DNA from 3 places in the Streptosporangium sp. NBC_01810 genome. Region 1 is predicted to be linked to each of the others. Evidence: riboswitches for the same ligand, from Rfam matches in the RefSeq annotation. Region 1 holds a riboswitch; each other region holds the start of a gene.
What was found. Region 1 has a riboswitch for cobalamin ahead of metE (5-methyltetrahydropteroyltriglutamate--homocysteine S-methyltransferase). Riboswitches for the same ligand answer to the same signal wherever they lie in the genome.

Region 1 (7,454 bases):
TCGCCCGCTTCACCGAGGCCAAGGGCGTCTGACCCGATGACCGCGGCGCCCACCGTCCGTCCTTCCTTGGTGAATGGTCCAACCGGACGGCTGGGCGTCGCCTCCTTCCACATCCAGGTGGTCGGCCCGAAGGCCGCCGCCTCCCACCTTGTGGCCATCGCCGACGTCGGCGGCGACGTCTTCACCCTGCCGCCCTGGCGCGAGCCGTACCCCGCCGCACGGGGGGTGGCCGCGCGGCTGCTCGCCGACAGTAAGCAGCCCGGGTTCGTGCTCGCCCTCGCCCTCGGCGGCGAGGAGCTGTACGGCTTCGCCTACGGCGTGCGCTGCTCGCACCTGGCGAGGCTGACCTGTCATGAGCCGGGCCAGGACTTCACGCTCAAGGAGTTGGGCGTCTTGCCGCAGCGGCGCGGGCTGGGGCTCGGAGCCGCGCTCCATGACGCCGTGCTCGCCCGCGCCGTGCCGGGAATGCACTGGCTGACCACCCACCCCTGCGCCGCCGCGGCCCTGGGCCTCTACCGCGCCCGAGGGTGGCGAGCGGTCGCCCTGACGGGCAACGAGCAACTGATCATGTCGCGCCGAGGCACCCATTGCCTGGTCCCTGATCGCCACTTACGTTGACTTAATACGAAATCCTCTCAATTGCAAGGAATCTGCAAGCTATCCGACGAGACCGAGTCGGCATCTCCGCCGACCTGCCCTCCCATGCCCGCGAGCGTCCTCACCGCTCCCCCACGGGCCGTAGTCCTCCGGCGACGCCAAGCGGTACGGCGTTGCGCTTGAGGGCGTCGAAGCCGGCGGCCAGGGCCGGGTCGCGGGTGAGGGCTTCGCCCACGACCGGGTCGGTCAGCACAAGAAAGGCCAGGTGCCGCAGGGCGTGGGCGACCACGTTCTCGACCTGCAGGTGCTCGGGTGACGGCGCCGAAGGCGCGGATCCTCTGACGAGCTGGAAATCCGTCAGCGCGATCGCCGGCAGGTGGGCGGCGGGATCGGGGCAGACGGCGTAGGTCAGGACGACCTGGCCTTCGGGCTGGTAGCGCCAACTCGTGGAGTGCACCACGGTGGACGTCGCCTCGGCGGTGAGGCCGCCGGCGCGGCGGACCGCCTGGTCCGGGTTTTCTCCTCTGTCCAGTGAGGTCACGATGCGCCGGTAGCGCCATGCGCCCGCCGGGTCGGCCCGCAGCAACAGGATCTCGACCGATACCGGTACGAGGTGGCTGAGCTGCTCGTTCACATGATGTCCCGTCATCCGGCCGCACTGTTGCATTGATTATGCAACAACGTGTTTATCGCAGAGATGCTATTGCCGTCGGAGCGTTCCTGTGCGTGGCTTGGCGCAGGACGACAGAGAGGCGGGACTCGATGGCGGGACGGCCTGGGGTGCTGGTGCTCATGGGCTCGGGCGAGACGAGCCCGACGATGGTCGAGGTCCATCGCGCGGTGATCCGCCAGCTGGGTGGCGGGGCGCGGGCGGTGCTGCTCGACACCCCGTATGCCTTCCAGGAGAACGCCGCCGACATCTCCGCCCGCGCCCGGGGATACTTCGCGCGCAGCGTCGGCCTGGAGGTCGAGGTCGGTGACGAGGTCGGTGGCGCCGACTGGGTGTTCTCCGGCCCCGGCAGCCCCACCTTCGCCCTCGATCGATGGGTCTCGACGCACGTCGCCGGCGACCTGCGTGCCCGTGTCCGGGCGCGGGAGGGGGCGACGGTGCTGGCCTCGGCCGCCGCCTGCACGGCGGGCGTGGCGACCGTGCCGGTGTACGAGATCTACAAGGTGGGCGCCGCCCCCCACTGGCGGCCGGGCCTGGACCTGCTGGGCGTCCTCGGCCTCAAGGTAGCGGTCGTCCCGCACTACGACAACGCCGAGGGCGGCACCCACGACACCCGCTACTGCTACCTGGGCGAGCGGCGGCTGACCCGGATGGAACCTGAACTGCCGCCGGGCGCCGCCGTCCTGGGCATCGACGAGCACACCGCGCTGGTCGTCGACCTGAACACCGAGGAGGCGCTGGTGGCCGGCCGGGGACGCGTGACGATCCGGCGGCCCGGCTCCCAGGCCGTCCTGCCCGCGGGTACGAGCACGAACCTGGACGAGATCCGTCGTCTGGCCCGCGGCGAGAAAACGGTGACCGGCGCCCCGCCACCGGTCACCTCACCGGTGCCCCGCCAGATCAGCCTGGGAGAGGCGACCCACTCTTGTGAGGAGCGGTTCGCCGCCGCGCTGGCGAGGCGCGACGCCACCGGCTCTTCGCCGCCATCGCTGCCGGAGCCTTCGCCTCGCAGCGATCCAGCCGGCCGAACGGCGACGGGATCCGGCCCCGGCGCGATGCCGCGCCGGGACCGGACGGGTCAGGCCGATGGCTGGTCGGCCACCTCTTTACGGATCTCACGGGCCGCGGCGACCAGGTTGTCGAGGGAGTCGCGCACCTCCGACCAGCCGCGGGTCTTCAGGCCGCAGTCGGGGTTGACCCACAGCCGCTCGGCCGGGATACCATCGAGCCCCTTACGCAACAGGGACGCGACCTCCCCGACGCCGGGGACGCGCGGGGAGTGGATGTCGTAGACCCCTGGTCCTACCTCGCGCGGGTAGCCCGCCTCGGCGAGTTCGCGCGCCACCTGCATGTGCGAACGGGCGGCCTCCAGACTGATCACATCCGCGTCCAGGTCGTCGATCGCGGCCAGGATCTCCCCGAACTCGGCGTAGCACATGTGGGTGTGGATCTGGGTGTCGGCCCGCACCCCGCCGGTGGTGAGCCGGAAGGCCTCGCCTGCCCAGGCCAGGTAGCCGGGCCTGTCGGCGGCACGCAGTGGCAGGGTCTCACGCAGGGCGGGCTCGTCGACCTGGATGACGGCGGTGCCGGCGGCCTCCAGGTCGGCGACCTCATCACGCAGGGCCAGCGCCACCTGGCGGGCGGTTTCGGCCAGGGGCTGGTCGTCACGGACGAAGGACCAGGCCAGCATGGTGACCGGCCCGGTGAGCATGCCCTTGACGGGACGCGCCGTCTGGGATTGGGCGTAGCGGGTCCAGCGCAGCGTCATGGGCTCGGTGCGGGAGACGTCTCCGGCGAGGATCGGCGGCCGCACGTAGCGGGTGCCGTAGGACTGCACCCAGCCGTGCTGCGTGGCCAGATATCCGTTGAGCTGCTCGGCGAAGTACTGGACCATGTCGTTGCGTTCGGGCTCGCCGTGTACCAGGACGTCGATGCCCGCCGCCTCCTGAAAGACCAGAACCGAGCGGATCTCGGAGGCGATCCGCTCGTCGTAGGCGGCGGCGTCGATGCGTCCGGCGCGTAGGTCGGCGCGGGCCGCCCGCAACTCGGTGGTCTGCGGGAAGGAGCCGATGGTGGTCGTCGGCAGCAACGGCAGGCCAAGGCGGGCACGCTGCGCGACGGCCCGCTCGGGATAGGGCTGGGAGCGGCGTGCGTCGGCCGGGGTGACCGCCGCGCTACGGGCCCGTACGGCGGAGTCGTGGGTGAGCGCCGAGGCCGCCCGCGAGGCGAGATCGGCCCGGTTGGCGGCCAGTTGCCCGGCGATGGCGCCGGTGCCCTCGCTCAGTGCCCTGGCCAGGGTGACGATCTCGGCCGTCTTCTGCCGGGCGAAGGCAAGCCAGCGGCCGACCTGCGGATCCACCCCGTGCTCGAGCGCGACATCCAGCGGGACGTGCAGCAGCGAGCAGGAGGCCGCCACGTCCACCCGGTCGGTCAGGCCGAGCAGGGTGGCCAGGGTGGACAGTGACCTTTCCAGGTCGTTGATCCACACGTTGCGGCCGTCCACGACGCCCGCGATCAGACGCTTGCCGACAACCCCGCCCACCCTGGCCAGGTCGTTCAGGTTCGCCGCGGCCGGGCCGGTGAAGTCCAGGCCCAGTCCCTCGATCGGCGCCTCGGCCAGAACCGGCAGCGCCTCTCCCAGCCGGTCGAAGTAACTGGCGACCAGGATCTTCGGCCGGTAGGTCAGGGAGCCGAGCTCCCGGTAGGCGCGGGCCGCGGCGTCCAGCACGGCCTGGTCGCGGTCCTGTACCAGGGCGGGCTCGTCCAGCTGCACCCACTCGGCGCCCGCCGCGCGCAGGGCGGTGAGCACCTGCACGTAGACCGGCAGCAGCCGGTCCAGCAGGGTGGTCGGGTCGAAGCCGGGGTCCATGCCGGGCGCGGGCTTGGCCAGCAGCAGGTACGTCACCGGGCCGACCAGCACCGGACGCGGGCTGTGCCCCTGTGCGAGAGCCTCACGCAGCTCGCCGACCTGCTTGGCCGGATCGGCGGTGAAGACGGTGTCCGCCCCCAGTTCCGGCACCAGGTAGTGGTAATTGGTGTCGAACCACTTGGTCATCTCCAGCGGAGCGACGGCCTGGGTGCCGCGCGCCATGGCGAAGTAGCCGTCCAGGGCGTCTGCTTCGACGGCGGCCCGGTGACGTTCAGGGATGGCGCCGACCATGACGGTGGTGTCCAGCACGTGGTCGTACAGTGAGAAGTCGCCGGTGGGGACCTCCCGCACGCCGGCACCGGCCAGGTGCCGCCAGTTGTCGCGGCGCAGCCGGGCCGCGGTGTCATGCAGCTCATCGGCGGTGACGCGGCCCGCCCAGTAGCCCTCGATCGCCTTCTTCAGCTCGCGGTCCGGCCCCTGGCGTGGATAGCCGTGGACGGTGGCGAGTGATGCGGGGGTGGCGGAAGTCTCAGCCACGAAACTCTCCTTCGCGAGTCATGGAGAACCCCGGTGCTCTCATGGGCGCGAAGGAACGGCTGACCGGCGAGCACCCTGATCTGGTGCCCGCTCGCAGCGCCGACCCGCCCTCGAGGTCACCGAAGTCACCGCGTGCGTGGTCGCACGCGGGCAGTGGCAGGTCTTCGGACTCGCGGGCACGCCCGGGATTTCGCCCGGGCATCTACTGGCCGTCGCTTCCCCGGTCCGGTACTCGGACCCAGTGCGTTTGACGGCGGTCGTTCCCACTCACCGCTGCGGGGCAGTCCCGGAATTGGCGAGCTCGCGAGCCAAACAGGCGAGCGCCGGCCGCACCGGGTTCCCTCTTACGACGCGCCTGCCTGGAGGGCAGGGCGAACCGACTGCGGGTCCAGCCTAGACGCATTCGGTTCCCCCAGGTGACAGGGGAGCGATCGGCCCCGCCAAGACCCCGATGCCGATGCCGAAGTGGTGGGGGCACGTGAACAAGCGGGTGTTCAACCCTCGCGCGATCGCGAGCGGGACATGGCCGGTGCTGACTCACGTCGGTCGCACCTCTGGCACGACGTACCGCACGCCGCTCGATACGCACCCCGTCGACGGCGGCTACCTGTTCGTTCTGGTGTATGGATCGCGCTCGGACTGGGTGCAGAACATCTTGGCGGCCGACGGGGCGCGGCTCCGGGTCGACGGGAGGGAGGTGGAACTCGCCGCCCCACGCCTCGTCGGGAAAGACGAGGCGTTCCAGGCTCTCTCCGATGAGGTGCCACGCCCACCGAGGCTGCTCCGCATCACCGAGTTCCTCCGCATGGACCTGGCCGCAGGCTGACGATATTCCAGGTGCCATCGGCCTGGCTCGATATCGGAGTGCGGGGGCCGATCCTGATCGCCTAGCGTGACCGGGATGAGAGACCGACCGGGTGCCGTCGGATCCGCGCTCAGGAGGGCGCCGACCGAGCGCCGTCGGAGTCGGAGTCGAAGTCCGTGGCCACACGGCACTGTCAGCGGCTGATTCGTTCTCGACGCCGGGCAGGCCCTGCCGGCCTTGCCCGGCGTCGTTGCCGCCTGATCGCGACGAGGCGGGCCGCGACGGGCTGCCCGAGGAGGATGCCGAGGAGTGCCAGCATCAGCCCGCAGAACTGTTGCGCGGTGAGCGCCTCTCCGGCGATCGTCGTACCGATCAGCACCCCGGTCACCGGGCTCAGCAACCCGACGAGTCCCACCGTTCCCGCCGACAGGTGCCGTAGTCCGGCGAACCAGGCGGCGAAGGCGAGAGCCGTCGCGACGACGCTGACATAACCGAACCCGAGGATCGCAGGTCCGTCCAGGCTCGGCGGCGGGCCCTCCACCGCGACGGCGAAGGGCAGCAGGACGACTCCCCCGGCGATGAGCTGCCACGAGGTCGACGACAGCACGTCGACATCCTCGTTCCATCTCTTGGCCAGCACGTAGCCGACCGACGACATCACCATGGCCGCGACGGACGCGAGCACGCCGAGGGCGTCGACGGCGGCCGCGCCGGTGAACAGCATGAGGCACACCCCCGCGATGCCGACGCCGGCTCCGGCCAGGTGCAGGATCCGCGGGCGCTCCGAGAGCAGCGACCAGGCCAGGAGCATCATCACGACGGGCGACGTCGCCATGATCGTCGAGGCGATGCTCGTCGGAAGCAGCTGAGCCGCCAGGTAGATCAACGCGAAGAACGCGCTCATGTTGAGAGTTCCGAGGACCAGGGATTTCCACCACCACGCCCCGTAAGGAAGCCTTCTGCTGATGAGGAGGAGCAGGAGTCCCGCGGGCAGCGCCCTGATGGCCGCCCCGTACAGGGGGTAGCCGGGCGGGAGGAACTGGTGGGTGACGAAGTAGGTCGTCCCCCAGGTGATCGGCGCCATCGCCGTGACCAACGCCCAGCGAAAATTAGCTTCCATAGAAGGCAATATAGCTTCTCTGGAAGCTATATTGCAGGCATGAGCGAACACCTGGATCATGTAGCCCGCATCCAGCAGGAATGGGCTCGCGAGCGGCCGGACCTGGATGTGAGCCCGCAGGGTGTGATCGGGCGCCTGCACCGCCTCGCCGGGCACCTCACCGAACAACTCTGTGTCGTCTACCGGCGGTACGGGCTCGGGGAGGGAGAGTTCGACGTCCTCGCCACCCTGCGACGCGGCGGCGCGCCGTTCGAGCGCGCCCCCGGAGAGCTCGCCGCCTTCACCATGGTCACCACCGGTGCGATGACCAAACGCATCGACCGGCTCGAACGTGACGGGCTGGTCACCCGTCGCCCGAGCGAGAGCGACGGCCGCGGACGGGTGGTCGCGCTCACCGCCGCGGGCAAGGAGCTGATCGACCGGGCGTTCGCCGAGCATATGCGCAACGAACGCCGCCTCCTCGACGAGCTGACCCCCGAAGAGTCCGCACACCTCGAATCGCTCCTCACCACCTGGCTGACCCGCTTCGAAACCCCTCTCCAGACAGAGACCTGAGCCCGGCGCCCAGACGGCGTCCCAGCTCGGGCGGGCTCAGGCCCTCCACCCGCACGCCGCTGAAATCCGCCGTCCCACACGATGGTCGATGTCCGTCCCCCCGACCGGGAGGTCGCCGGCCGGGACACTCCAGGATCGTGTGGTGGCCGTGGCCACCACACGATCCTGACGCCCGTCCTCTGGTCGCGCCGGCTAGGGTGAGCGCACGGCCCAGCCGCGATTCGCTCCCAGCCGTCGGGTGGGTTCCCTGGGTGTGGACGTCGGCGCCGCGTCGGGCCGGGAACGGTCCCAGCCCGGCACG
Region 2 (7,454 bases), 200 kb from region 1:
GCCTCCGGGGCGAGCGGTTCGGGGAGAGACGGTTCGGGGAGAGACGGTTCGGGGGTGAGTGGCGCCCGCGGTGTGGAAAGGTCCGGTATCGCGGGCAGCACCACCCGTTCGCCGTCGTCGGTCACGCGTGCGGCCCCGGCCTGGATCGTCGCGTAGACCTCGTCGGCGAAGGACCGCGCCGCCTCCGTTCCCGCGGCGCCCCTTTCCGGTGTGCCGGGGTAGCGGGCCACCGCCTCGTACCAGCCCGCCGGACCGGTGTCAGGGCTCCCGCCGGTGCGGCGCCGGTAGTCGGCGAGCAGCGCGGCACCGCCCATGATGTTGGCGGAGGCGTCCTCGCGCAGCCGGCCGAGGGGCAGGCCGGTCAGTTTCGAGGCCCGTCGCAGGGTGTCCTGGGGCGGGGGCGGCGCGACGGGGGGAAGGGCGATCGCGCGCGGCCGGGTCTCGTCGCCGCGCGGGTCCTCGCCGACGCCGTGGGGGCGGCCCGGCCTGGCTCGGCCGTCGACCAGGTGCATCGGACCGTAACCGGCCGAGACGCTGGGCAGCCCGCCGTGGCCCTCCCAGCGGGACTCCAGATAGGAGACCGCGAGCAGCACGCTCTCCGGCACCCCGTACGCCCGCGCAGCCTCGGCGAAGGCGGCCTGCCTGCCGGACCGCGCCCTCGTTCCGGTCGGTGACGGCGTGTCGGTGACGGCATCGGGGGACGTCGCGGTCGTGAAGGGGGCGGGGTGCTTCCAGGGCCATGCCACCCGGTCCTCCGGACGTGTCGCCTGTGCTGGGACGGCTGAGACCAGTACGGTGAGAGCGGCGACGACGGTGATCCCCGGCAGGCGGCGCATGAAGGTTCCTCCCCCTCTGATGGCTACTTAGAGTTATCAGAGATTGCCGACTGTCGCGTGCTGTGGCGGGGTTACCGCATTGTGGAGATTCTCTGCCCGGAATCGGGCAGAAAACTTGGTGTCCGCTCTCCCGGGTGCGTATGGTCCTGCTCTGTGTCCACGACGCGGCATCCGTATGAGGATCTGATCACCCACCTGACCCGGACGAGCGCGCTCGGTCCGGGCGAGGCGGCGCGAGTCGTCGCCGAGGTGCTGGCCTACTTCTCCGAGCCCGTCGAGGAATTCGTACGGCGGCGTCACGCGGAACTCAGGGCGAGGGGGCTGGTCAACGATGAGATCTTCCCCCGGGTGGCCGTCGAGCTGGCGGTACGTCGTGTCGCGGCACCCGAACTCTCCCAGCGCCAGCTGCGCCGGATCGTCTATGGATAAGGAACGGTTACATGTGTGGAATCGTGGCCTATGTAGGGCCCAAGGACGCGGCCCCCATCCTGCTGGAGGGCCTGCAGCGCCTTGAGTACCGGGGTTACGACTCGGCCGGGGTGGTGGTCTCCAACAAGGGTCTGAAGATGCGCAAGGTCAAGGGCCGGGTGGCCGACCTGGCGGCGGTCGTGCCCGCGCGGTTCAAGGGCGGGCTGGGCATCGGCCACACCCGCTGGGCCACCCACGGCGTGCCCAGTGACGTCAACGCCCACCCTCATCTGTCCAGCGACGAGCGCATCGCCGTCGTGCACAACGGCATCATCGAGAACGCCGACGAGCTGCGCGCCAAGCTGGAGGCCGACGGCGCGGTCTTCCTGTCGGAGACCGACACCGAGGTGCTCTCGCACCTGATCGCCCGTACGGTCAAGGATTCCGACTCCCTGGAGGATGCCGTCAGGGCCGCGCTCAAGCGTGTCGTCGGCACATACGGCATCGCGGTGATCGACTCCGAGCGCCCCGGCGAGGTGGTGGTGGCCCGCAACGGCAGCCCCATCGTGCTGGGCATCGGTGAGAAGGAGATGTTCGCCGCGTCCGACGTCTCCGCGCTGGTCCGCTACACCCGCCAGGTGGTCCACCTGGAGGACGGCGAGATCGCCGTGCTCAAGGCCGACGGGTTCAACACCTTCGCCAGCGACGCGCGGGAGACGGCCAAGGAGACGCTGACCGTTGACTGGGAGGCCGGGCACTACGACACCGGCGGGTACGAGCACTATCTGCTCAAGGAGATCTCCGAGCAACCCGACACCGTGGCCAGGACGCTGCGCGGGCGCCTGGACGACCGCTTCCACGTCGCCCACCTGGGCGGCCTCAACATGGACGCGCGGGAGACCCGCTCGTTCCGCCGGGTGAAGATCATCGGCTGTGGTTCCGCGTACTACGCGGGCCAGATCGGCGCGCAGCTCATCGAGGAGCTGGCGCGCATCCCGGCCGATGCGGAGCCGGCCAGCGAGTTCCGTTACCGCAGCCCGGTGGTGGAGGCGGACACCCTGTACGTGGCGATCAGCCAGTCGGGGGAGACCTATGACACCCTCGCCGCCGTCCAGGAGCTCAAGCGCAAGGGCGGCCGGGTGCTCGGCATCGTCAACACCGTGGGCAGTGCGATCGCCCGCGAGTGCGACGGCGGCGTCTACCTGCACGCGGGTCCCGAGGTCTCGGTGGCGAGCACGAAGGCGTTCACCTCGACCGCCGTGGCCTTCGCGCTGCTCGCGCTGCACCTCGGCCGGGTGCGTGACCTGTCTCCCGCCGACGGCCGCCGGATCTGCGAGGGGCTGCGGAGGCTGCCGGACCAGATCAAGGAGATCCTGGCGCTGGAGCCGCAGCTCAAGGAGCTGGCGCAGGAGTACGCCGAGGCGCCGAGCATGATGTTCGTGGGCCGGGTCCGGGGGTATCCGGTGGCCCGTGAGGGCGCGCAGAAGCTCAAGGAGATCTCCTACGTGCATGCCGAGGCGTACCCGGCCAGCGAGCTCAAGCACGGGCCGCTGGCGCTGATCGGCCCGGACATGCCGACCGTGGCGATCGTCCCCGACGACGAGCTGCTGGACAAGAACCTGACCACTCTGGGTGAGATCCGTGCCCGGGGTGGCCGGGTGCTCATGGTCGGTCACCGTACGGTCGACTCCAAGCTGGCCAACGACTGCGTCGTGGTACCCAAGAACGAGACCGAGCTGGACCCGATTCTGCTGTCGATCCCGCTTCAGCTCTTCGCCTACCACGCCGCCGTGGCGCTGGAGCGGGACGTCGACAAGCCTCGCAACCTGGCCAAGAGCGTCACGGTGGAGTGAGACGGCTACCGGTGCGACCGCCGACGATGGTCGCCCCGTCAAGGGATGGGCTGCGGTCACCTCCCCGACCTGTAGCGGAAAGTGATTGAGGGGTAACCTATGGTATAGGAGGTTCTTGGGGGAAGGGGCGCTTATGCGCCGTAGGAGGTTTTTCGCGCTGGTGGCGGGAGCCATGGTCGTCGCGAGCTGCGGCAGAGTCGGCGACTCCGCCGACTCCGCCGACTCCGCCGTGGGCCGCCTGATCATCCTCGAGCCCACCGCCGACGGCCACGGCTGGGGCGGGATGGCGGGCAGGCTCGCCTCCGTCCTGGTCCTGGCGGGGCTGGCGCGCTCCGCCATGGTCGTCGAGCGGCCGGGAGCGCTGGGTTCCGTCCCCCGTGACGCGTTCGGCGCCGTCCGCGGCTCGTTCGTGCGCGAGGGCAGGCTGCTCGTCACCGCGATGCCGATGGTGACGGCCGCGGAGATCGCCAACACCGCCGCCGTGGTGGACGCCACCACCCCCCTCGCCCGCCTGGTCGGGGACTGGACGGTCCTGGTCGTCCCCGCCGACTCCCGCCTGCACACCTTCGAGGACTTCGCCGCGGAGCTGCGCCGCGACCCGGCGGCGCTGACGGTCGGCGGACGGCTGGAGGGCGGCTCCGACCACGTGCTCTACGGCATGATCGGCAAGTGCCTCGGGGTGGACGCCCGGTTGCTGGAGTACGCCGGCTTCCTTGCCGCCGAGGATGCCGCCGAGGCGCTTCAGATCGGACGGGTGGCGGCCCTGCTGGGGTCGGCCCGCGCCCTGCGACCCGAGATCGCAGCCGGCCGCCTGCGTCCCCTGGTGGTCTCCTCGGGCGGCCGGCTCGACGGGATCGACGCGCCGACGCTCCTGGAGGTCGACGTCCGGCTGGAGTACAGCGACTGGTGCGGTCTGCTGGGGCCCAAGGGCATGAGCCCGGCGGACCGGGACGCCGCGATCGCCCTGTGTGACAGGATCGACGCCGCGCCGCGCTGGCGCGCCCTGTGCGCGGCCAATGAGTGGAGCCGGGTCTACCTCAGCGGCGACGACTTCCGTCAGTGGCTCCTCACCGAGACGGCCCGCACCCGCGGGGTACTCCACGAGCTCGGGTTGCTGAAGTCCTCCGACACAACTTGTTGGGGTAGTTGCGTCAGACGCCCCTAGATGTAGGATCCTGCTCGTTGCTGGTTCGCCCCGGAAGGGGCGAGGCAAGAGGGAACCCGGTGAGATTCCGGGACTGCCCCGCAGCGGTGAACGGGAACGAAAGCCGTCATGTGAGCACTGGGTGAACCATGCCCGGGAAGCGACGGCCGGTAGGCACGCGCAGGGCGCCCGTGAGTCCGAAGACCTGCCGGTGACGTGATTGTCCAGGGCCTCGTGGGAGGGCCCGCGGAACGAGGCGGTCCGGCGTGCCCGGGATCGCTCGCGGACGCGTGCCCATCCGGCGGAGCCGTACGGGGAAGTCCGAGCGAGCGAGGGGCACCAGGTGACAGAGACCTTGGCAGGGACCGCGGTGGAGAACGCGGCAGGGGTCGTGGCGGAGAACGCCGGGGACGACCGGGGCAGCGGGAACGCGACGGTCGATCGCAGGCAGGCCATCGACGAGGCCGCCGCCAGGGTGATCACCGACCCGGAGAACTCCAGGGTCGCCGCCGCGCTGCTGGCCGAGCTGATCGCCGACGAGGCAGCCGAGCACGGCGTCCGCGACTTCTCCGAGTCCGTCGCCGCGACGCACCGGGCGGGGCTGATCGCCGACGGGCTCGCGGAGTTCGTGGCCGCACACGCCGAAGTCCTGGACGCGCTCATCGAGCCGGACGCCGACACCAGGTTCGAGTACTTCGGGCTGCGTACCGTCTACGATCGCTACCTGCTGCGTCACCCGAGCACCCGCAAGGTCCTGGAGCGCCCGCAGCACTTCTTCCTCCGGGTGGCCTGCGGCCTGTCCGAGACCGTCGAGGAGGCAGCCGAGCTGTACGCGCTCATGGCCACCATGTCCTACCTGCCCAGCTCGCCCACGCTGTTCAACTCCGGCTCGCGCAGGCCCCAGCTCTCCTCGTGCTTCCTGCTCGACTCGCCCCGCGACGAGCTGGAGGCCATCTACGAGCGCTACGGGCAGGTCGCGCGGCTGTCGAAGTACGCGGGGGGCATCGGGATCGCCTGGAGCCGGATCCGCTCGCGGGGCTCGCTGATCCGCGGCACCAACGGTCACTCCAACGGCATCGTGCCCTGGCTGCGCACCCTGGACGCGAGCGTCGCCGCGGTCAACCAGGGCGGCCGCCGCAAGGGCGCGGCCTGCGTCTACCTGGAGCCCTGGCACGCCGACATCGAGGAGTTCCTCGAACTGCGCGACAACACCGGCGAGGAGGCCCGCCGCACGCACAACCTGAACCTGGCCAACTGGATCCCCGACGAGTTCATGCGCCGGGTCGAGGCCGACGGCGTGTGGTCGCTGTTCGACCCCAAGGAGGTCCCGCACCTCACCGACCTGTACGGTGCCGCGTTCGACGACGCCTACCGGACCGCGGAAGCCGAGGGCCGGTTCGCCGCGCAGCTGCCCGCCCGCACCCTGTACGGCCGGATGATGCGCACGCTCGCCCAGACCGGCAACGGCTGGATGACCTTCAAGGACGCGGCCAACCGGACCTCCAACCAGACGGCCAGGCCGGAGAACGTCATCCACCTGTCGAACCTCTGTACCGAGATCCTTGAGGTCACCGGCGACGCCGAGACCGCGGTCTGCAACCTCGGCTCGATCAACCTGGCCGCCCACCTGTCTCCGGCCCCCGGAGACGGGGTCGACTGGGTACGGCTGCGCGCGACGGTCCGCACCGCCGTGCGGTTCCTCGACCGCACCATCGACCTGGGCTTCTACCCGACCCCCGAGGCCAGGAGCGCCAACCAGAGGTGGCGCCCGATCGGGCTCGGCGTGATGGGCCTGGCCGACGTGCTGTTCACGCTGCGGCTGCCGTTCGACTCGCCGCGGGCACTGGAGCTGTCCACCCGGATCTCCGAGGAGATCGCGCTGGCCGCCTACCGGACCTCCTCGGACCTGGCCGTGGAGCGTGGCCGCCACCCCTCCTACCAGGAGACCAGGGCCGCCACCGGGGTGCTCCACCCCGACCACTACCGGGCCGCGACGTCCGAGGAGTGGACGGAGATCAGGGAGCGGATCGCCAGGACGGGGCTGCGCAACTCGCTGATGATCGCGATCGCGCCCACGGCCACGATCGCCTCCATCGCCGGTTGCTACGAGTGCATCGAGCCACAGGTCTCCAACATCTTCAAGCGCGAGACCCTCTCGGGGGAGTTCCTCCAGGTCAACCGTTATCTCGTCGCCGACCTGCGGGCCCGCGGCCTGTGGACCTCGCGGATCCGCGACGTGATCAAGCGTGCCGACGGCTCCGTCCAGGACATTCCCGAGATCCCCGCAGACCTGAAGCTGCTCTACCGGACGGCCTGGGAGCTGCCGCAGAAGGCGCTGATCGACCTGGCCGCCGCGCGCACCCCGTACATCGACCAGTCGCAGTCGCTGAACCTGTTCATGGCCACCCCGACCATCGGCAAGCTCTCCTCGATGTACGCCTACGCCTGGAAGTCGGGCCTCAAGACCACCTACTACCTGCGCTCGCGTCCGGCCACCCGGATCGCGCAGGCCACCGTGGCGGCATCGGTGGCCGGGGAGGTCCCCGTCCCCGCCCCTGTCCTCGACCCCGAGGCCGTCGCCTGCTCCCTGGAGAACCCCGAGTACTGCGACGCCTGCCAGTAGACCGGCCGGCGACCATCCGCGGGCGGGCACCGATCCGGTGCCCGCCCCCTCAGTCACCCCGAAAGGGCGTTTTCCCGATGTTGCTCGACCCCGGCATGGATCTCACCCTGCGGCCGATGCGCTACCCCGAGTTCTACGAGCGCTACCGGGCCGCGATCCGCAACACCTGGACCGTCGAGGAGGTGGACCTCGCCTCCGACCTGGCGGACCTGGCGAGGATGACACCCGAGGAGCGTCACCTGATCAACCGCCTGGTGGCGTTCTTCGCCACCGGTGACTCGATCGTGGCCAACAACCTCGTCCTCAACCTCTACCAGCACCTCAACGCCCCCGAGGCGCGTCTCTATCTCAGCAGGCAGCTGTTCGAGGAGGCGGTGCACGTCCAGTTCTATCTGACGCTGCTGGACACCTACCTGCCCGACCTTGACGAGCGGGTCAAGGCGTTCGCCGCGGTCGAGCACATCCCCTCGATCCGCGACAAGGCGGAGTTCTGCTTCCGCTGGATCGACTCGCTCGGCGGCCTGACCCGGCTGGAGACGAGGGAGGACCGGCGGGCGTTCCTGCTCAACCTGATCTGCTTCGCGGCGTGC
Region 3 (7,454 bases), 2.4 Mb from region 1:
ACGCGGTATCCGTCTCCGGTCGCGACCACGTCCACGACCCGGCCGCGCGGGCGTCCGCACCGCCGCTCACAGCCCGACCAGTGCACGGGGAGCGCACGGGTGAGGCCTCGCGAGGGGTGGACGTCGTCAGGACCGTCCGCACCGGCCTCGGAGCCGGTGTCGCCGGCGTTCGGGTGAACACCCGCGTGGATGTCGGCGTGGATGTAGGTGTGGACGTCGGCGTGAACACCCGCATGGACGTCGGCGTGAACGTCGGCGAGGGCCTTGGCACATCCGGGGCGGCCGGCGCAGGCGGTCAGGCCCAGCCACGGCGACGCCGGATCGCCGACCAGGCCCGCGGCCGTGAGCGTCGCCCGCCGGCCGTCGACCTCCGGCGACGGCAGATCGGGGACGACGATCGTCCGCCACGGTGTCACCCGGACCTCTCCCCCGCCGTGCTCGGCCGCCTGGGCGAGCACCTCCAGCTGGGCCGCCGTGAGCCGCCCGAGCGCGGCGAGAACGGTGAGGGCCGACCTTCCGTCACGCTGCGCGATGACCCCGACCGTGCCGCCGTGCACGGTCCGCCCCCGCCGTACGGCGGGGGCGGCGGCCTGGCGCAGATCCGGTTCCGCCCTGAGCGCGCGGGCCGAGACCCGGCCTGGGCCGTCGGTCAGCTCGGCGAGCCGCCACGCGCCCGCCCCCTGCTCGGCGCGCTCGGCCAGGAACGCCTCGGCGACCGCGAGCATACCGGTGACGGCGGAGGAGACGGGCGTGCGCAGCCCGTGGTCGGCACCGGCGAGCAGCAGCGCCACCTCGGAGACGTCCACCGAGGCGTCCGCCGGATCGACCGGCAGCAGCGTGACGTCCGCGCCGAGAGCCACCATGTCGCCCGAGCCGTCGTCGAGCGCGAACAGGAACCGACCGGGCAGGTCGGCGAGCGCGGGCCGGGCGCAGAGTTCCCCGTCCAACTCGGACACGAGCGGACGGACGTCGAGCATGCTCGCGGGTGCCCGCCCGGCCAGGGGGGAGGCCACGATGTTACGTACCCGCTCGTGCGTGGCCGACGGCAACAGCCCGGCGGCGGCCAGCCGCGCGGCGAAGTCAGGTGCCGGGGAAAGCCGCCGCCCGCCGTCCGGAACGCGCGTGTCACCGTCCACGTCACCGCGTACGGAAACCCCGACCGGAGAAGACTCACCGTCCGGAACGCCCACGTCACCGCGTACGGAAACCCCGACCGGAGAAGACTCACCGTCCGGGGCGTGCGCGTCGTCGCGTGACGGATGCACGGCGGGAAGGGGCTCGCCGTGCTGCGGTGGCAGGCCGCGTACCTGGAGGTTCGCCCTGGAGGTCAGCTCGATCACGCCGGATCCGAGCTCCCGGGCGGCGGCGGCGACCACGCGGAGCTGACGCGCCGTGAGCGCCCCACCGGGAACCCGGATCCGCGCCAGGCCGCCATCGGCCGCAGCATGCACCTGGAGCGCTCCGGGACACGCGTCTGTCCGGGTTCTTCCGGGAGGGTCAGTTATTGACACGCAGTGGATGGTAGCTCCCATTTCTTTACGGATGTCCGCCTGGCATAGTGTGACCCTAGGCGACGGCGCAGGGAGGAAGCCGGTGTGAAACCGGCGCGGTCCCGCCACTGTAACCGGGGAGCGAACCCCACCGAAGGCCACGGTCCGGCAACGGACGGGAAGGCCGGGGTGAGCGTTGATCCGGGAGCCAGGAGACTCCTGCCGTCGCGATGACGACGACCCGGGGCGAGGACCCCGAGGGAGGACTTCTCCATGCGCTCCGTGCCGCCCACCCCCCGATCCCCCGTGTCGCCCGCGTCGCAGGCCGCCGTGTCACCCACCCCCCGATCTCCCGCGCCACCCGCGTCGCAGGCCGCTGTGTCACCCGTGTCGCCCGTGTCGCCGGCGCCGCCCATGCCTTCGGCGCCGCCCTGCGTCCTGCTGCTGTCGACCTCCGACACCGACCTGCTCAGCGCGCGGGCGAGCGGCGCGGACTACCGGCTCGGCAACCCGGCGAGGTTGTCCGCCGAGGACCTGCCCGCGCTGACCGAGGGCACGGACCTTGTGGTCGTGCGACTGCTCGGCGGACGGCGGGCATGGGAGGACGGGCTGGACGCGCTGCTCGCGGGCCGGCGGCCCGTCGTGATCCTCGGCGGCGAGCAGGCCCCCGACGCCGAGCTGATGGAGCTGTCCACGGTGCCCGGCGGCGTCTGCGCCGAGGCGCACGCCTACCTCGCGCACGGCGGCCCCGCGAACCTGGCCCAGTTGCACGCCTTCCTCTCCGACACGGTGCTGCTCACCGGGTACGGCTTCGCGCCGCCCGTGCCCACCCCGAGCTGGGGCCCCCTCGAACGCGTCGCACGGCGCACCGAGGGCCCCGTCATCGGCGTGCTCTACTACCGCGCGCACCACGTCGCGGGCAACACCGCCTTCGTCGAGGCGCTCTGCCTGGCCATCGAGGACGCGGGTGGCCAGGCCCTGCCCGTCTACTGCGGTTCCCTCCGCACCGCCGAGCCCGGCCTGTTCGACACGCTCCGAGCCGCGGACACCCTGGTGGTCACCGTGCTCGCCGCCGGGGGCACCCGCCCGGCGACCGCCTCGGCGGGCGGGGACGACTCCGCGTGGGACGTCGGCGCGCTCGCCGAGCTGGACGTGCCGATCCTGCAGGGCCTCTGCCTGACCACGGGAAGGGACGCCTGGCGGGAGAACGACGACGGCCTGTCCCCGCTCGACGCCGCCTCCCAGGTGGCGATCCCCGAGTTCGACGGGCGGATCATCACCGTGCCGTTCTCCTTCAAGGAGGTCGACGACGAGGGCCTGACCGTGTACGTGGCCGACCCCGAGCGGGCCTCGCGCGTCGCCGGCATCGCCGTACGGCACGGCCTGCTCCGGCATGTCCGAGCGCCGGAACGACGGATCGCGGTGATGCTGTCGGCGTACCCGACCAAGCACGCCAGGATCGGCAACGCGGTCGGCCTGGACACCCCGGCCAGTGTGGTCAGGCTGCTCACGGCCATGGCGGAGGCCGGGTACGACCTCGGGGACGGTTTCCCCGGCGTGGCGGAGCAGGACGGCGACGCGCTGATCCACGCACTGATCGCGGCGGGTGGCCAGGACCAGAACTGGCTCACCGAGGAGCAACTGGCCGCGAACCCGGTGCGGATCCCGGCCGCGCGCTACCGGGCGTGGTTCGAGACGCTGCCCGAGGACCTGCGCCGCGACATCGAGGCGCACTGGGGGCCGCCGCCGGGCGAGTTGTTCGTCGACCGGAGCCGCGATCCCGATGGCGAGATCGTGCTGGCCGCGCTGCGCGCGGGCAACCTCGTGGTGATGGTCCAGCCGCCGCGAGGCTTCGGGGAGAACCCGGTCGCCATCTACCACGACCCCGACCTGCCGCCGAGCCACCACTACCTGGCCGCCTACCGGTGGCTGGCCGACGACTTCGGCGCGCACGCGATCGTGCACGTCGGCAAGCACGGCAACCTGGAGTGGCTGCCCGGCAAGTCGACGGGGATGTCGGCCTCCTGCGGCCCCGACGCGGCGCTCGGCGATCTGCCGCTGGTCTACCCGTTCCTGGTGAACGACCCCGGTGAGGGCACGCAGGCCAAGCGGCGGGCGCACGCCGTACTGGTCGATCATCTGGTGCCGCCGATGGCCCGCGCGGAGACCTACGGCGACATCGCCCGGCTGGAGCAGCTGCTGGACGAGCACGCCTCGATCGCGGCCATGGACCCGGCCAAGCTGCCGGCCATCCGGGCGCAGATCTGGACGCTGATCCAGGCCGCCAGGCTCGACCACGACCTGGGCGTCGACGACCGGCCGCAGGACAGCGGGTTCGACGACTTCCTGCTGCACGTCGACGGGTGGCTCTGCGAGGTCAAGGACGTCCAGATCCGCGACGGCCTGCACGTGCTCGGCAGCGCCCCCGAGGGGAAGGCCCGCGTCGACCTCGTGCTGGCCATGCTCCGCGCCCGCCAGATCTGGGCCGGTCAGGAGGCACTCCCCGGCCTTCGTGAGGCCCTCGGCCTGGCCGAGGACGGCGGCGCCGCGAGGGTGAGCGTGGACGAGGCCGAGTCGCTGGCCCGCGCCCTCGTCGAGGGCATGGAGGAGCGCGGCTGGGACCCGTTCGCCGTCTCCCCCGTCACCGCGTCCGTCCTCGCCGGCAGGAGTGACCACGACTCCGGAGTCCTGGCCGCCAATGACCGCGCCCCCGGAGTCCTGGCCGCCAATGACCGCGCCCCCGGAGTCCTGGCCGCCAATGACCGCGCCCCCGGAGTCCTGGCCGCCAATGACCGCGCCCCCGGAGTCCTGGCCGCCGTGGAGAAGGTGCTCGGGTTCGCAGCCGAGGAGATCGTGCCCCGGCTCGCCAGGACCACGGACGAGATCGGCGCGGTGCTGCACGCGCTCGACGGCGGTTACGTCCCCGCCGGGCCGAGCGGGTCGCCGCTGCGCGGGCTGATCAACGTGCTGCCGACCGGGCGGAACTTCTACTCCGTCGATCCCCGGGCGGTGCCCAGCAGGCTGGCGTGGGAGACCGGGCAGGCCATGGCCGACTCCCTGCTGGAGCGGTACCGCTCCGACACCGGTGAGTGGCCGCGCAGCGTCGGGCTGTCGGTCTGGGGCACCAGCGCCATGCGCACGGCGGGCGACGACGTGGCGGAGGTGCTCGCGCTGCTCGGCGTGCGGCCGGTGTGGGACGAGGCGTCCCGCCGGGTCAGCGGCCTCGAACCGGTCCCGCTCACCGAGCTCGGCCGGCCCCGCGTCGACGTGACCGTACGGATCAGCGGGTTCTTCAGGGACGCCTTCCCGCACGTCGTCACCATGCTGGACGACGCCGTACGGCTGGTCGCGGGCCTTGCGGAGGCCGCCGAGGAGAACTACGTGCGGGCGCACGCCGAAGCCGACCTGGCCGCGCACGGCGACGAGCGGCGGGCCACCCTGCGGATCTTCGGCTCCCGTCCTGGCGCCTACGGCGCGGGCCTGCTGCCGCTGATGGAGAGCGGAAACTGGCGCGACGACGCCGACCTGGCCGAGGTGTACGCGGTCTGGGGCGGCTTCGCCTACGGCCGCGACCTCGACGGGACACCGGCGCGGCAGGACATGGAGAGCGCCTACCGGCGGATCGCGGTGGCCGCGAAGAACGTCGACACACGCGAGCACGACATCGCCGACTCCGACGACTACTTCCAGTACCACGGCGGGATGATCGCCACCGTGCGGGCGCTCACCGGCCGGGCACCCGCCGCGTACGTGGGCGACAGCACCCGCCCGGACGCGGTGCGGACCAGGACCCTGCACGAGGAGACCGCGCGGATCTTCCGGGCCAGGGTGGTCAATCCCAACTGGCTGGCGGCGATGCGCAGGCACGGCTACAAGGGCGCGTTCGAGCTGGCCGCCACCGTGGACTACCTGTTCGGCTACGACGCCACAACGGGCGTGATGGCCGACTGGATGTACGACAGGCTGGCCGCCGCCTACGTCCTGGACCCGGAGAACCGGGCGTTCATGGCCGCGTCGAACCCGTGGGCGCTGCACGGCATCGCCGAACGGCTGCTTGAGGCGGCCGACAGGAAGATGTGGGAGCACCCCGACCCCGAGATCATGACGGCCCTACGGGAGGCGTACCTCACCGTCGAGGGCGACCTGGAGGACCGCTGACCCGCTTTCCACGCCGCCCCCGAGGGCAGGACGGCTCAGCCGACGGCCGCCGGACTCGGGGCTGCCGGACCGGCGCGGACGTACGCCTCCGCCGGACTCGGGGCTGCCGGACCGGCGCGGACGTACGCCTCCGCCCGACTCGGGGCTGCCGGACCGGCGCGGACGTACGCCTCCGCCCGACTCGGGGCTGCCGGACCGGCGCGAACATACGCCTCCGCCCAGCCCGCGAGGAGCGGGTTCAACCGATGGCCGCGACCAGGCGTTCAGCCAGCTCAGGGCTGCCGGCCCAGTGCAGGTGCAGGTAGGACGCGGCCAGAAGGGGCTCGGCGAAGCCGTCGGCCGCGCCCTTCCAGCGGAACAGCGGTGGCGTCGCGTGTCCGGGATCGGTGGCCGTGCGGTGGAACTCGTGGCCCCGGTAACGCTCGCCCTCTCGGGTGAGCACGGACTTGGCGGTCGCCACGGCGTCGCGGTAGCCCAGCGTGAGCCGGCCGGTCATCGTCGCGGTGATGTCGAGCCTTCCGCACATGGGATGGCCGTCGAGCTCGCGCGCCAGGTAGAGCAGCCCGGCGCACTCGGCGACGATCGGGCCGTCGAAGGCCGCCACCCGGTGGCGGAGCGGCTCGTTGGCGGACAGCTCCGCCGCGTACATCTCGGGAAAGCCACCGCCGATGACGACGGCACCGGCGTTCTCCGGTAGGCGCTCGTCCCTGAGCGGGTCAAAGGTCACCACCTCGGCCCCCGCCGCCGCGAGCAGCTCGACCTGCTCGGCGTACCCGAAGGTGAACGCCGCCCCGCCCGCCACGGCCACGACCGGCCGCCTGCCGTAGGGGGGCGCGGCCCCGGCGAAGGCCGGGGTCCAGGGATCCGCGGGCAGCGGCGGCGCCGAGCGCGCCAGGGCCACCAGTTCTTCGAGGTCGCAGGAGTCGGCGACCAGAGCGCCCATCCGCTCCACCGCCGCCACCGCGTCCCCGCTGCGCTCGGCCACCGGGATCAGCCCGAGATGGCGTGAAGGGGTGGCCACGCCGTCCACGCGCGGGATCACGCCCAGTACGGAGATGCCGCTCTCGTCCAGCGCGGCGCGGCAGATCTCCTCGTGCCGCCGCGAGCCGACCCGGTTGAGGATCACCCCGGCCAGCCGTACCCGGGTGTCGAAGGAGGCGAAGCCCTGCACGAGCGCGGCCACGGACCTGCCCTGCCGCGCGGCGTCCACCACGAGGACCACCGGCGCACCGATCAGCCGGGCCACGTGCGCGGTGGAGGCGAAGTCCTCGCTCCCGGCGCCGTCGTACAGGCCCATCACCCCCTCGACCACGGCGATGTCGGCGTCCCGCGCGCCGTGCAGGAAGAGCGGCGCGACCCGGTCCTCACCGGTCAGCCAGGGGTCGAGGTTGCGGCCGGGGCGCCCGGTGGCGAGCGCGTGGTAGCCGGGGTCGATGTAGTCGGGTCCCACCTTGTGCGGTGAGACACGCAGGCCCCGCGTGCGCAGTGCCGCCATCAGGCCGGTCGCGACGGTGGTCTTCCCGCTGCCCGAGGACGGCGCGGCGATCACCAGTCGCGGCACTACCATTCGATGCCCTTCTGGCCTTTCTGCCCGGCGTCCATCGGGTGCCTGACCTTCCCCATCTCGGTCACCAGGTCGGCGACCTCGACCAGTCTCGGGTCGGCGTCCCTGCCGGTGATCACAACGTGCTGGTTGCCCGGCCGCGCGACCAGGGTGGCGACCACGTCGTCCACGTCCAGCCAGCCCCATTTCAGCGGGTAGGTGAACTCGTCGAGTACGTAGAAGCGGTAGGTCTCCGCGGCCAG

Region 2: linked by a shared signal. The riboswitch ahead of OIE13_RS08345 (ribonucleoside-diphosphate reductase subunit alpha) and the one ahead of metE (5-methyltetrahydropteroyltriglutamate--homocysteine S-methyltransferase) in region 1 are both predicted to bind cobalamin.
Region 3: linked by a shared signal. The riboswitch ahead of cobN (cobaltochelatase subunit CobN) and the one ahead of metE (5-methyltetrahydropteroyltriglutamate--homocysteine S-methyltransferase) in region 1 are both predicted to bind cobalamin.

What each region holds. Positions count from the first base shown of each region.
Region 1 is NZ_CP109070.1:1,610,666-1,618,119, reverse strand. It holds gene OIE13_RS07515 (superoxide dismutase) at 1-32, shown strand, start outside; gene OIE13_RS07510 (GNAT family N-acetyltransferase) at 70-618, shown strand; gene OIE13_RS07505 (hypothetical protein) at 719-1,246, opposite strand; gene metE (5-methyltetrahydropteroyltriglutamate--homocysteine S-methyltransferase) at 2,346-4,673, opposite strand; cobalamin riboswitch at 4,812-5,070, opposite strand; gene OIE13_RS07495 (nitroreductase family deazaflavin-dependent oxidoreductase) at 5,131-5,499, shown strand; gene OIE13_RS07490 (EamA family transporter) at 5,672-6,598, opposite strand; gene OIE13_RS07485 (MarR family winged helix-turn-helix transcriptional regulator) at 6,638-7,153, shown strand.
Region 2 is NZ_CP109070.1:1,806,219-1,813,672, forward strand. It holds gene OIE13_RS08325 (N-acetylmuramoyl-L-alanine amidase) at 1-836, opposite strand, end outside; gene OIE13_RS08330 (hypothetical protein) at 990-1,265, shown strand; gene glmS (glutamine--fructose-6-phosphate transaminase (isomerizing)) at 1,277-3,097, shown strand; gene OIE13_RS08340 (tripartite tricarboxylate transporter substrate-binding protein) at 3,231-4,262, shown strand; cobalamin riboswitch at 4,267-4,468, shown strand; gene OIE13_RS08345 (ribonucleoside-diphosphate reductase subunit alpha) at 4,585-6,864, shown strand; gene OIE13_RS08350 (ribonucleotide-diphosphate reductase subunit beta) at 6,942-7,454, shown strand, end outside.
Region 3 is NZ_CP109070.1:3,983,762-3,991,215, forward strand. It holds gene OIE13_RS17165 (precorrin-3B synthase) at 1-1,451, opposite strand, end outside; cobalamin riboswitch at 1,526-1,728, shown strand; gene cobN (cobaltochelatase subunit CobN) at 1,905-5,648, shown strand; gene OIE13_RS17175 (cobyrinate a,c-diamide synthase) at 5,887-7,215, opposite strand; gene cobO (cob(I)yrinic acid a,c-diamide adenosyltransferase) at 7,209-7,454, opposite strand, start outside.